Regions from separate parts of the Paenibacillus swuensis genome, predicted to be linked through region 1. Evidence: riboswitches for the same ligand, from Rfam matches in the RefSeq annotation. Region 1 holds a riboswitch; each other region holds the start of a gene.
The links. A riboswitch is a leader RNA that binds a small molecule or an ion and turns the genes downstream of it on or off. The one in region 1 is predicted to bind cyclic di-AMP.
Positions count from the first base shown of each region.

Region 1 (2,201 bases):
AACATTGTTCAGAACTTTCTTTGGTTTAAAGGTTGCCCCTTTGCGGGTAATAGTATTCATGGAAGAACTTGTCGTCTTAGCAGCCAATGCCACTACGGGAGCAGGTTTCTTTGTACCCACAGCTATTACCTTCGGAACAACATTCGCCCCAATCGTCTTACTTGTCAGGACCGTCGAAACTAATTTTCCGTCTTCATACGTTTTTTCGAAGTTTTTGTAGACTACGCCGTCTTTACCATTCTGTACAACGGCTGTCTTGCCCTTAAGTAAAGATGCGTCTGCCGTCTTCACGGTTGTGTATGGCAGAGAATACTTATGTTGGGTTGAAGCCTTACTTACTCGGACAATCTTAATCCCCATATATTTCTTAACAGGTGTGTTAAGCGGAGGCCAGATCCGGTCTTTAACGCCCAACTTTACTTTATTATCCGCCAGAGCGCTTTGAATCGTCTTACTGGTCGTATAGAGTGTTACAGTCTTTCCGTCCGCAATGAGCTTGAACGGCACCGCGGTTTGGATCACTACTTTATCCCCGCTCTTAATCGGAGCGCTGAGCGGCATAGAAATCTTATCGTAAGATCCGATCTGAATTGCTTGTTCATCCAACAGGTTGTGTAATACGGATTCCTTGGTTTTCACCACTTGCTCTTGTCCGTTGACCACTACCGATACACTCTTCGTCGCCGAAGCGTTTAACAACATTAAACCCATGAAAGCAGCGATTGTAACAAAGGTAATCAAGATTACCAAACGCAAGTTTTCATGCTTCCATCGCATTGCGAAACACATGCTGGATGATCGTTTAACATGGGTTTCGTTAGTACTGTTTCCCACTTATTTCGGTCCTCCTTCAAAGCCCCGCCGCCAACATTAAGCATTACAATTTGACGTGACTAATCAGTTTATTTTTTTGCATTTCTGCGATAAATCCGGTTGTTCTGATGACGAAAAAAGTCAGAATCACCCCCAATATATACCAAGCTATGAGCCTTATTCGAATTTTATTCAAATAAAAAGAAGCCTTAGGTAGAGGTCGTCTTCCAATGGGCTTCTGAATGCGCATAAATAGGGGATGGTAGGCACCAGGACGTTACCTCTCTCTGCACGCTTACGAGGTTAGCTGACGGATTCGGACGTGAGAGTCGCCCTAACAGATACTTACGCATGAAATATGCTGCAAGCCCCGTATTCACCCCATGGAACAACATAACCGGATGGATTTCTCCATTCCCGGGTACATTTGGTTCCCCCGCTCTCCATTACTGAAGACTCAGCGATACAAGAAATGTAAAACTTTATTTAATTAAGTTACATGTATAATACTCTGTTTGAAACGATGTTGTAAAGCATTAGTAAAAGTTGTTTTCAGTCTTATTTGGCCTAAATTAGGTTAAATACATGAAATTTATGGATACTTTCCACTTTTCTATCTCAATTATCTGCTATTTTCTTTAATTTACTTCAATTATCGTGTTATCGAGAATAATTTGCATGCGTTTTCCATGGTGATTCGGGCTATTTCATCCATACTTATTTCCTTAATCTGGGAAGCGGCTTCTGCGACTAAAGTCACATATCCGGTTTCATTTCGTTTACCCCGATGCGGGTGCGGCGTTAAATATGGAGCATCCGTCTCGATTAATAATCGGTCCAGCGGAACTCTTGCTAACACCTCTTTCGGTTGTTTGGCATTCTTGAACGTAACCGGGCCTCCGAATGATATATAGAAATTCATGTCCAGACAAGCTTGCGCGATCTCCCAGCTGCCCGAATAACAATGCATCACCCCGCCGACCTCTTCCGCCTTCTCCTCTCGAAGAATTTGTACAACATCTTGATGGGCATCCCGATTATGGATAACAATCGGTTTGTTGACTTTACGGGCAAGGCGAATCTGTTCGCGGAACACCCGTTGCTGAACGTCTTTAGGTGAGGTATCCCAATAGTAATCCAATCCAATTTCACCGATGGCCACAACTTTAGGGTGGTTACACAGTTCCTCGATCCAATCGAGATCTTCCGCTTTCATTGTAACTGCATCTTGAGGGTGCCAGCCAACAGCGGCGTAAATGAAATCATAGGATTCGGCCAATTTCATTGTTGTGGGTATGGTCTCGCGGTTAAAGCCCACATTTATTATTTTGGAAACACCATTAGCTCTCGCTCTTTCAATCACCTCTTCCCGATCCTCGTCGAAAGCT
Region 1 is NZ_CP011388.1:1,517,033-1,519,233, forward strand. It holds gene SY83_RS06550 (resuscitation-promoting factor) at 1-834, opposite strand, end outside; cyclic di-AMP (ydaO/yuaA leader) riboswitch at 1,090-1,286, opposite strand; gene SY83_RS06555 (TatD family hydrolase) at 1,466-2,201, opposite strand, start outside.

Region 2 (2,201 bases), 480 kb from region 1:
GTTTGTGGACGGCATGATCGCCAAGCATAAGGAGATCGAGCAGTTGCATCAGCAACACGACGCTGACGCTGTATCCCTCATGACCATTCATCGGTCCAAAGGGCTGGAGTTCCCCGTCGTGTTCCTGATCGGCGCGTCCGAGGGCATTCTGCCGCACAGCACAGCGCTCCTTGAAGCGCAGAAGGCTGAGGCGGGGCGGAGCCCCTCGGACCGCGGCAAGAAAGCGGCGCGACCTCCCGCACGCGCCGCCGGTTCCGCGCCCGCGAACGCGGACGACGGCGAGGCCGCCCTCGAAGAGGAGCGGCGCCTCGCCTATGTCGCGATCACGCGCGCGAAAGAGCAGCTCTACATCGCCTCGCCGGCGTGGTATCGCGGCAAGAAGACCGAAGTGTCGCGGTTCCTCCGCGACGCCTTCGCTGCCGCCCGCCCGGCGGGCGCCGCAGCCGCTGCAACGGCTGCGCAGTCCAAGAGGCCGCGCGGCGAAGCCGCGGCCTCCTTGCCGAAGGCGCGCGCGATCAGCCCCGCCGCGCCTTCACCTAAACCGACGCCTGCCGCAGCAAGGGCAGGCGAGGTCACCTCACGCGAGATGACGCTCGCGTGGTTATGTACGGACACAAACTGCAAGGCGTGGTCGAAGATTATATCGTATGATGACGCGAACCAGTCCGAGAAGTCCTGCCCTTTATGCGGCGCGGCGATGCGGCGGGGAAGCAAAGAGGTACAAACACGCATTCAACCGCAGTATTACTAAAGACTGGAAAATCTGTAACCTATGTTCAATAAATGGTCACAGAGTGAGTTGTTACCGTGTTGTAACCCTTTGCGGGGGTATGCTATCATAACAAAAAATGCCGAATCCGTTACAGCAAAAGTAACGGTACGGGGGACGATTTACTATGGGGTGAAGGCTTGCCGATGATTGCGAGCACAGGGAAACCTATTCCCGAACCCGACAACTAACCTCGGAGGCTTATAGGAGGAACATTTTTTGAAAAAGATGTACAGAAGTATGGTTTTGTCATGTGCAGTATTGGCTTCGGCTATTGCTCTCCCCGTTGTATCACAGGCTGCGGTAAATGTGCAGGTGAACGACAATCTCGTGAAATTCAACAGCGATGCGAAGCCTTTCCTTTACGGAAGCCGAGTGCAAATTCCTTTACGTACCGTATCGGAAAATCTTGGGTTTGATGTGCAGTGGAAGGAAAGCGGTCAAGTGCTGTTAAGCAACGGTGAGAAGAATATCGTGCTCGGTTCGGCCGAAACTGCAACGTCCGCCAAAGGCAAGACATTCGTACCGCTTCGGTTCGTTTCGGAAGAGCTTGGAATCGATGTGGATTGGTTCGGGAAAGTGAATTTGGCCGTAGTGAATGCGGACGGCACCACGAATCCGCCTGTGCTTCACCCTGTGAAGGCGGCATATGATAACAGCGGTTTATCGGACAAGATCCTTAAATCCGCTCGCAGCTATCTGGGCGTTCCTTACAAATGGGGCGGCACAACGACAGCCGGCTTCGATTGTTCAGGATTCATTAACTACATATTTGAGAAGAACGGCGTTTCGCTGCCCAGAACTTCATCTCAAATGTTTAAATCCTCCGGAGAACGCACAGCGCATCCAGAGCCCGGCGACCTGGTATTCTTCGGAAAATCCGGTGTGGACCATGTAGGTGTATACATCGGCAACAACCAGTTCATCTCCGCTTCGAACAACGGGGTAGACGTGGACAGCATGGGAAGCAGCTACTGGGGTTCGCGTTATATCGGTGCCAAAAGCGTAATCTGATTTATATCTTGTTTCTGATTTCATCACTCATTATTGTAGACGTGTGCCTTGAAAAAAAGGTTGCACGTCTTTTTGTTGCTTTTTGATAAGGGATCCTGTATAATGCTCCATTGTAGGTCGATATTCACCCTCTATAGTTTATATAACCTCAAAGCAAGATTATATAACCACAATGTAACATAACCCCTCATTTCAATCCTTTTACAAACCAATCTCACGAATTGTACAGGTGTTTTTCGATTGCTCATACAGAATAGAAAAGCAGGCTAATTCACACTGGCGCGGCCGAGGAGTCGCAAGGATGAAAGAGAGGCAGGGCTTTCATTGTTTTAGAAGCGTAAACTTTGTATCAGCAATCCACTATCTAGGATGCTACACAAACGAACAGACCGGAATGAACCCATTCCGTCTGACACCG
Region 2 is NZ_CP011388.1:1,996,643-1,998,843, reverse strand. It holds gene SY83_RS08745 (UvrD-helicase domain-containing protein) at 1-751, shown strand, start outside; cyclic di-AMP (ydaO/yuaA leader) riboswitch at 840-986, shown strand; gene SY83_RS08740 (C40 family peptidase) at 1,031-1,783, shown strand.
Region 2: it holds a riboswitch for cyclic di-AMP, as region 1 does, so the genes downstream of both, SY83_RS08740 (C40 family peptidase) here and SY83_RS06550 (resuscitation-promoting factor) in region 1, are expected to answer to the same signal.

Region 3 (2,201 bases), 710 kb from region 1:
CTTTAAGCGGGTCCGGACGTTTCCATGTATTAACGGTGCTTTCAACACCTATGTGCTGCTTTATGATCCCCATGGGATCGTGCAATCGTGAAATTCTAGAGAACCCCAATCTCAGAGGATGTCTCTGAATCGGAATTTTCAGATGCGAGCGGTTCTGTTGCCGCATTGCGCTGAAGCTTCCGCCGAGCCAACTCGTCATTTTGAAGCTCATCCAGCTCCGTGGCGCCCGGAGGGCAATCGAGAATGAGGATGCCCTCTTGGTCATTCCGGGACCGATAATACTTCAAGTATGCTTTCCCTTGATTAATCGCCATAATCTCCATTTTGCCGGATCGATGATTAATGGAAAGACGTACCCCTTTGCCGGAACCTACAGTCCGATACTTGGCCTCTTCCACGATCTGATACACTTCCTCCAGCGGAAGTACAAACTCGTGATTTCCCTTGACCTGCCGGTTGACGAAGAAGTCGTAAGGGGTTACTCCCGCGCCGGACAGCTTATCTAATAATTCTGCCAGTACAACGGGATCATCATTGACACCCTTAAGAATCGGAGTTTGGTTGTTGAGAATAACCCCCGCGTCATGTAGCGCCCGGAAAGCCCGGATCGCGTCCGTTGTAAGCTCCCGCGGGTGATTTACATGATTGGAGATGTAAATTCGTTGCTCCGGCGTGGAGAAATCATGAAGCGTGTACAGAAGCTCCATATCCTCCGAAATTCGCTTCGGATTGAACGACGTCATCTTCGTGCGCAGACGAATCACATGCACATGCTTCATGTCGCGCAGACGGCTAAGCAGCTGGTGCAACCGTTCCGTGGCAGGTCTGAAGCTGTCCGCGCCCGTAATAATGACGCTGTTGATTTCCGTATTCGCTGCGATATATTTCAATCCAGGTAACGTCTCTGCTCCGCAATCCTCTGTGATACTCAATAATGCCGTGGTTCGATAAATCACCATGCAGCCCGGCGCCTGTTCCAGGCTGTATCCCTTCGCATCCATCATCCCGTATTCGGACAGGATCTCGCTAGGCGTAACTAACAGCTTGCGGATCGGGTCCTTCGGGTCTTCCCACTGAATCAGATTTACATAGTAGTCGTTTAACCTGTAACTAAACTTATCTTGAATCTTTCGGAGCTGTTCCTTGTCCGGTTCGGGAATCATCGTGTAATTGTCGAAATTTGTTATCCTTTTCACCTCAGCCATAAGGCAAGCCTCCTTCTGTTCTGGATTCGATCTATGTTCACGCGTACGGGTCGTTTCAAACGCAAAAAGACCCTTAAAACAAGGGTCTCGGAGTTCAACTAAACATTAATCAGACCCATCTACTGCTGACGAGGTTAGCTGACGGACTCGGGTAAGATGGTACCCTACATTCAGGTCATGAATGATTCGCCCCACGTAATGGTTCCCCCGCTCTTCATGATCCATCGGACCAGAGATTAAGCGTATGTTTATATTAGAACGAATGGAATAGTATGTCAATCCTGCTATAGCCCTGTTTCCGATTGTAATTTGCGGTATTCGCCCGGTGTGAAACCGGTCCACTTCTTGAACGCGCTTTGAAAATAGGTGTCACTTTGGTAGCCGACCAGATCCGCGATTCGGTCCATTCGATAGTCCGTGTGGGTGAGGTATTGCTTCGCCACATCCATTCGATAACGGATCAAATATTGAATAGGGCTGATTCCGGTCTCTTCCTTAAATCGGTGGCACAGATGATGCGGGCTTAGAAAAGTCCTTCTCGCAAGGTCTTTCAGCGTCAGCGGTTCGTGATATTGCTCTTGTATGTAACGTTTCGCTGAAGCTACCGGATCTGTCGTCTGCTTATGATCTTGTGTTTGTGCTTGATGCTTGGCGTTATCGTGATGCATCCGCCGGCAGAGTGTCCCGATAAGCGTACCCATCCACTGATTCGAAATCCACTGTGCTTCAGGCATCATTCTGTTCTGTTCTTCCCATATTTGGTCAAAATAATGCCTTACCCGCCCCTCCAAACCAGCCAGAGGAATGACCGGGGACGTCTGGGTGTCAGCCAGATGATTCGGCGGCAATCCTTGCAGCTGCAAGCCGGAAAAGCCCAGATACATCATATGGAAGCCTTCTTCCCCGCGTGAAGCTTCTTCATGCCAAGCCCCTTCCGGATAACAAATGACCGTCCGGGGACCAACCGTATACTCCAGATTGTTCAATTTAAACGTA
Region 3 is NZ_CP011388.1:803,701-805,901, forward strand. It holds gene SY83_RS03430 (GNAT family N-acetyltransferase) at 1-91, shown strand, start outside; gene SY83_RS03435 (hypothetical protein) at 96-1,205, opposite strand; cyclic di-AMP (ydaO/yuaA leader) riboswitch at 1,314-1,458, opposite strand; gene SY83_RS03440 (helix-turn-helix transcriptional regulator) at 1,490-2,201, opposite strand, start outside.
Region 3: it holds a riboswitch for cyclic di-AMP, as region 1 does, so the genes downstream of both, SY83_RS03435 (hypothetical protein) here and SY83_RS06550 (resuscitation-promoting factor) in region 1, are expected to answer to the same signal.

Region 4 (2,201 bases), 2.2 Mb from region 1:
GGACAGGGAGCTTTATTTCAGTGTGAGACTTAATAAGGTACGCCTACAAGAATTAAACGTAAAGATACATGATCATTGGGGTTCAACTGTACGAACAAGGAGTTGCCGGAGATGAGTCTGCCGTTCACGCGCAGTTCATAAGCAACGCTGCTTCCGATAGGGACCCCGGATACGGACCGGATGCGGCCGCCTACGCCGAATTGTACCTGGCCGGTATTTTGCAGGGCTTGGTACAAAGTCAACCCGGGATAATACCGAATGCGGTAACTATTCCGAATATAAGGATAGGCCTGACCGCCGTCGATGACGACAGTTACAAAGGGGTTCTGCCCCGGGAACGGCGGTGGAGGAAACGGACCGGGTCCTGGACCCGGACCCGGAAACGGCGGTGGAGGGAAAGGCCCTGGACCCGGACCTGGCCCTGGACCTGGGAATCCGCCGCCTCCCGGAAACCAGCCTAAGCCAGGTATATATATACCTCCGCCAATAATGCCGCCGCCGATGCCGGTTGTGCCGAATTGAGTTTCTTGCGTCGGAACTATTCCGCGTTCTTGCGAGAATTCAGAATCGTAATTTACCATTGTGCATAACTCCTTTACCGGTAGTCAGTCATGGTATACGATATGCGGGCTATAGCGGATGGGTGTTTGTACCTGTTCGCATTACCATTATTTAACCAATGAAACGCTTCCGAAGTCATGTTAAGCTGTTTCTTGTCCGAGAACACAACATAAAGGCCGAAGCTCTTAATGAAGCACGGGGAACCCATGTATTTGGATTTGGGGTGAAGCCGATCTTTCCGCGGCGGGGCATTCTCTTTTCGTCCTAACCCGACAGCTAACCTCGCAGGCCAATTCGAAGGGAGAAGGATTTTATGAAGTCTATGGACTTTAAGAAACTGGCTTTAACAGGTATTATTGCTTTAACTCCAATTTTGGGAGCAGGCGCAGCGATGGCTGCAAACGCGAATTATACGGTGGCAACACAAGATACAATGTATCTGATCGCTAAACGGAACGGTGTCAGCTTAACCGCGTTAATTCAAGCGAATCCGCAAGTGACGAATCCGGACATTATTTGGCCGGGGATGAAGCTTAACATACCGCAAACAGGACAATCTGTTACACAACCGAACACGAACATTCAACAACCGTCTGCCAACAAAGGGTCTTTGGAACAGCAAGTCGTTACGCTTGTGAACCAAGAGCGTGCTAAAGCGGGTTTAAGTCCTTTAGTTTCAGACGCGCCATTGGCGAAAATGGCTTATGACAAAGCCGTTGACATGGAAAACAATCGTTATTTCGATCATAATTCTCCGACGTACGGATCTCCGTTTGATATGATGAAAACTTACGGAATTCAGTACAACACGGCCGGCGAAAATATTGCAACAGGTCAAACTAGCGCACAACAAGTGATGACGGATTGGATGAACAGCCCGGGACACCGCGCGAACATCTTAAACAGCGGCTTCACGAAGATCGGTGTAGGCTATTATCAAGGTGAGTGGGTACAGGAATTTATCGGATAATTTCATAATATGATCATGAAAGACCGTCCTTGGCGGTCTTTTTTCTTTAGATGCAGCGCTAAATTGTTTCATTTGTGATTTATGTGGTTAATACTTTTAGATGGTCGAGGACCAAATCCATTTAAAGGGTGTGTTCAATATGGTAAACACAATTCATTTGCACCGTTCCGGAGAGCACGTTCTGGAAGCGGGCACCTATATCAGCGAGAACGGCGTGAAAAGTCAATTTTCAACGGGAGCTACGTTCCCGGCATGTCCTGCGGATGACACGCCAACCACCTGGAGACACAGTGAGCACGAGCATCGTACGGGAGACCGCGTGACGGAGACCGGCGAATATATATGTTCCGCAGGAGAGACAAGATCATTCGAGAAGGGTGCCTACTTCCCGGTTTGTCCCGTTAGCGGTGAAGGTACGCTATGGAAGCATGTGTAACATCTAATTAAACGGAGAGTGCCCTGGGGGCGCTCTTTTTTTGCATTCCGTCTGTTTTGCATGTAGAATAGGTGGGTTAGTCCATACTATAGATATAATGGAAAGGGGATCATCAATGGTGACGTTAGGGGCAAGAGTATTCAAAACGGGAGTCGCTGTCGCTCTCGCCCTGTATGCCAGCACTTTGCTAGGCTTGAATCCTCCAATCATAGCAGCCGTTGCTGCCTTATTCGC
Region 4 is NZ_CP011388.1:4,358,810-4,361,010, reverse strand. It holds gene SY83_RS23390 (hypothetical protein) at 30-581, opposite strand; cyclic di-AMP (ydaO/yuaA leader) riboswitch at 726-867, shown strand; gene SY83_RS19670 (CAP domain-containing protein) at 884-1,531, shown strand; gene SY83_RS19665 (hypothetical protein) at 1,671-1,967, shown strand; gene SY83_RS19660 (FUSC family protein) at 2,086-2,201, shown strand, end outside.
Region 4: it holds a riboswitch for cyclic di-AMP, as region 1 does, so the genes downstream of both, SY83_RS19670 (CAP domain-containing protein) here and SY83_RS06550 (resuscitation-promoting factor) in region 1, are expected to answer to the same signal.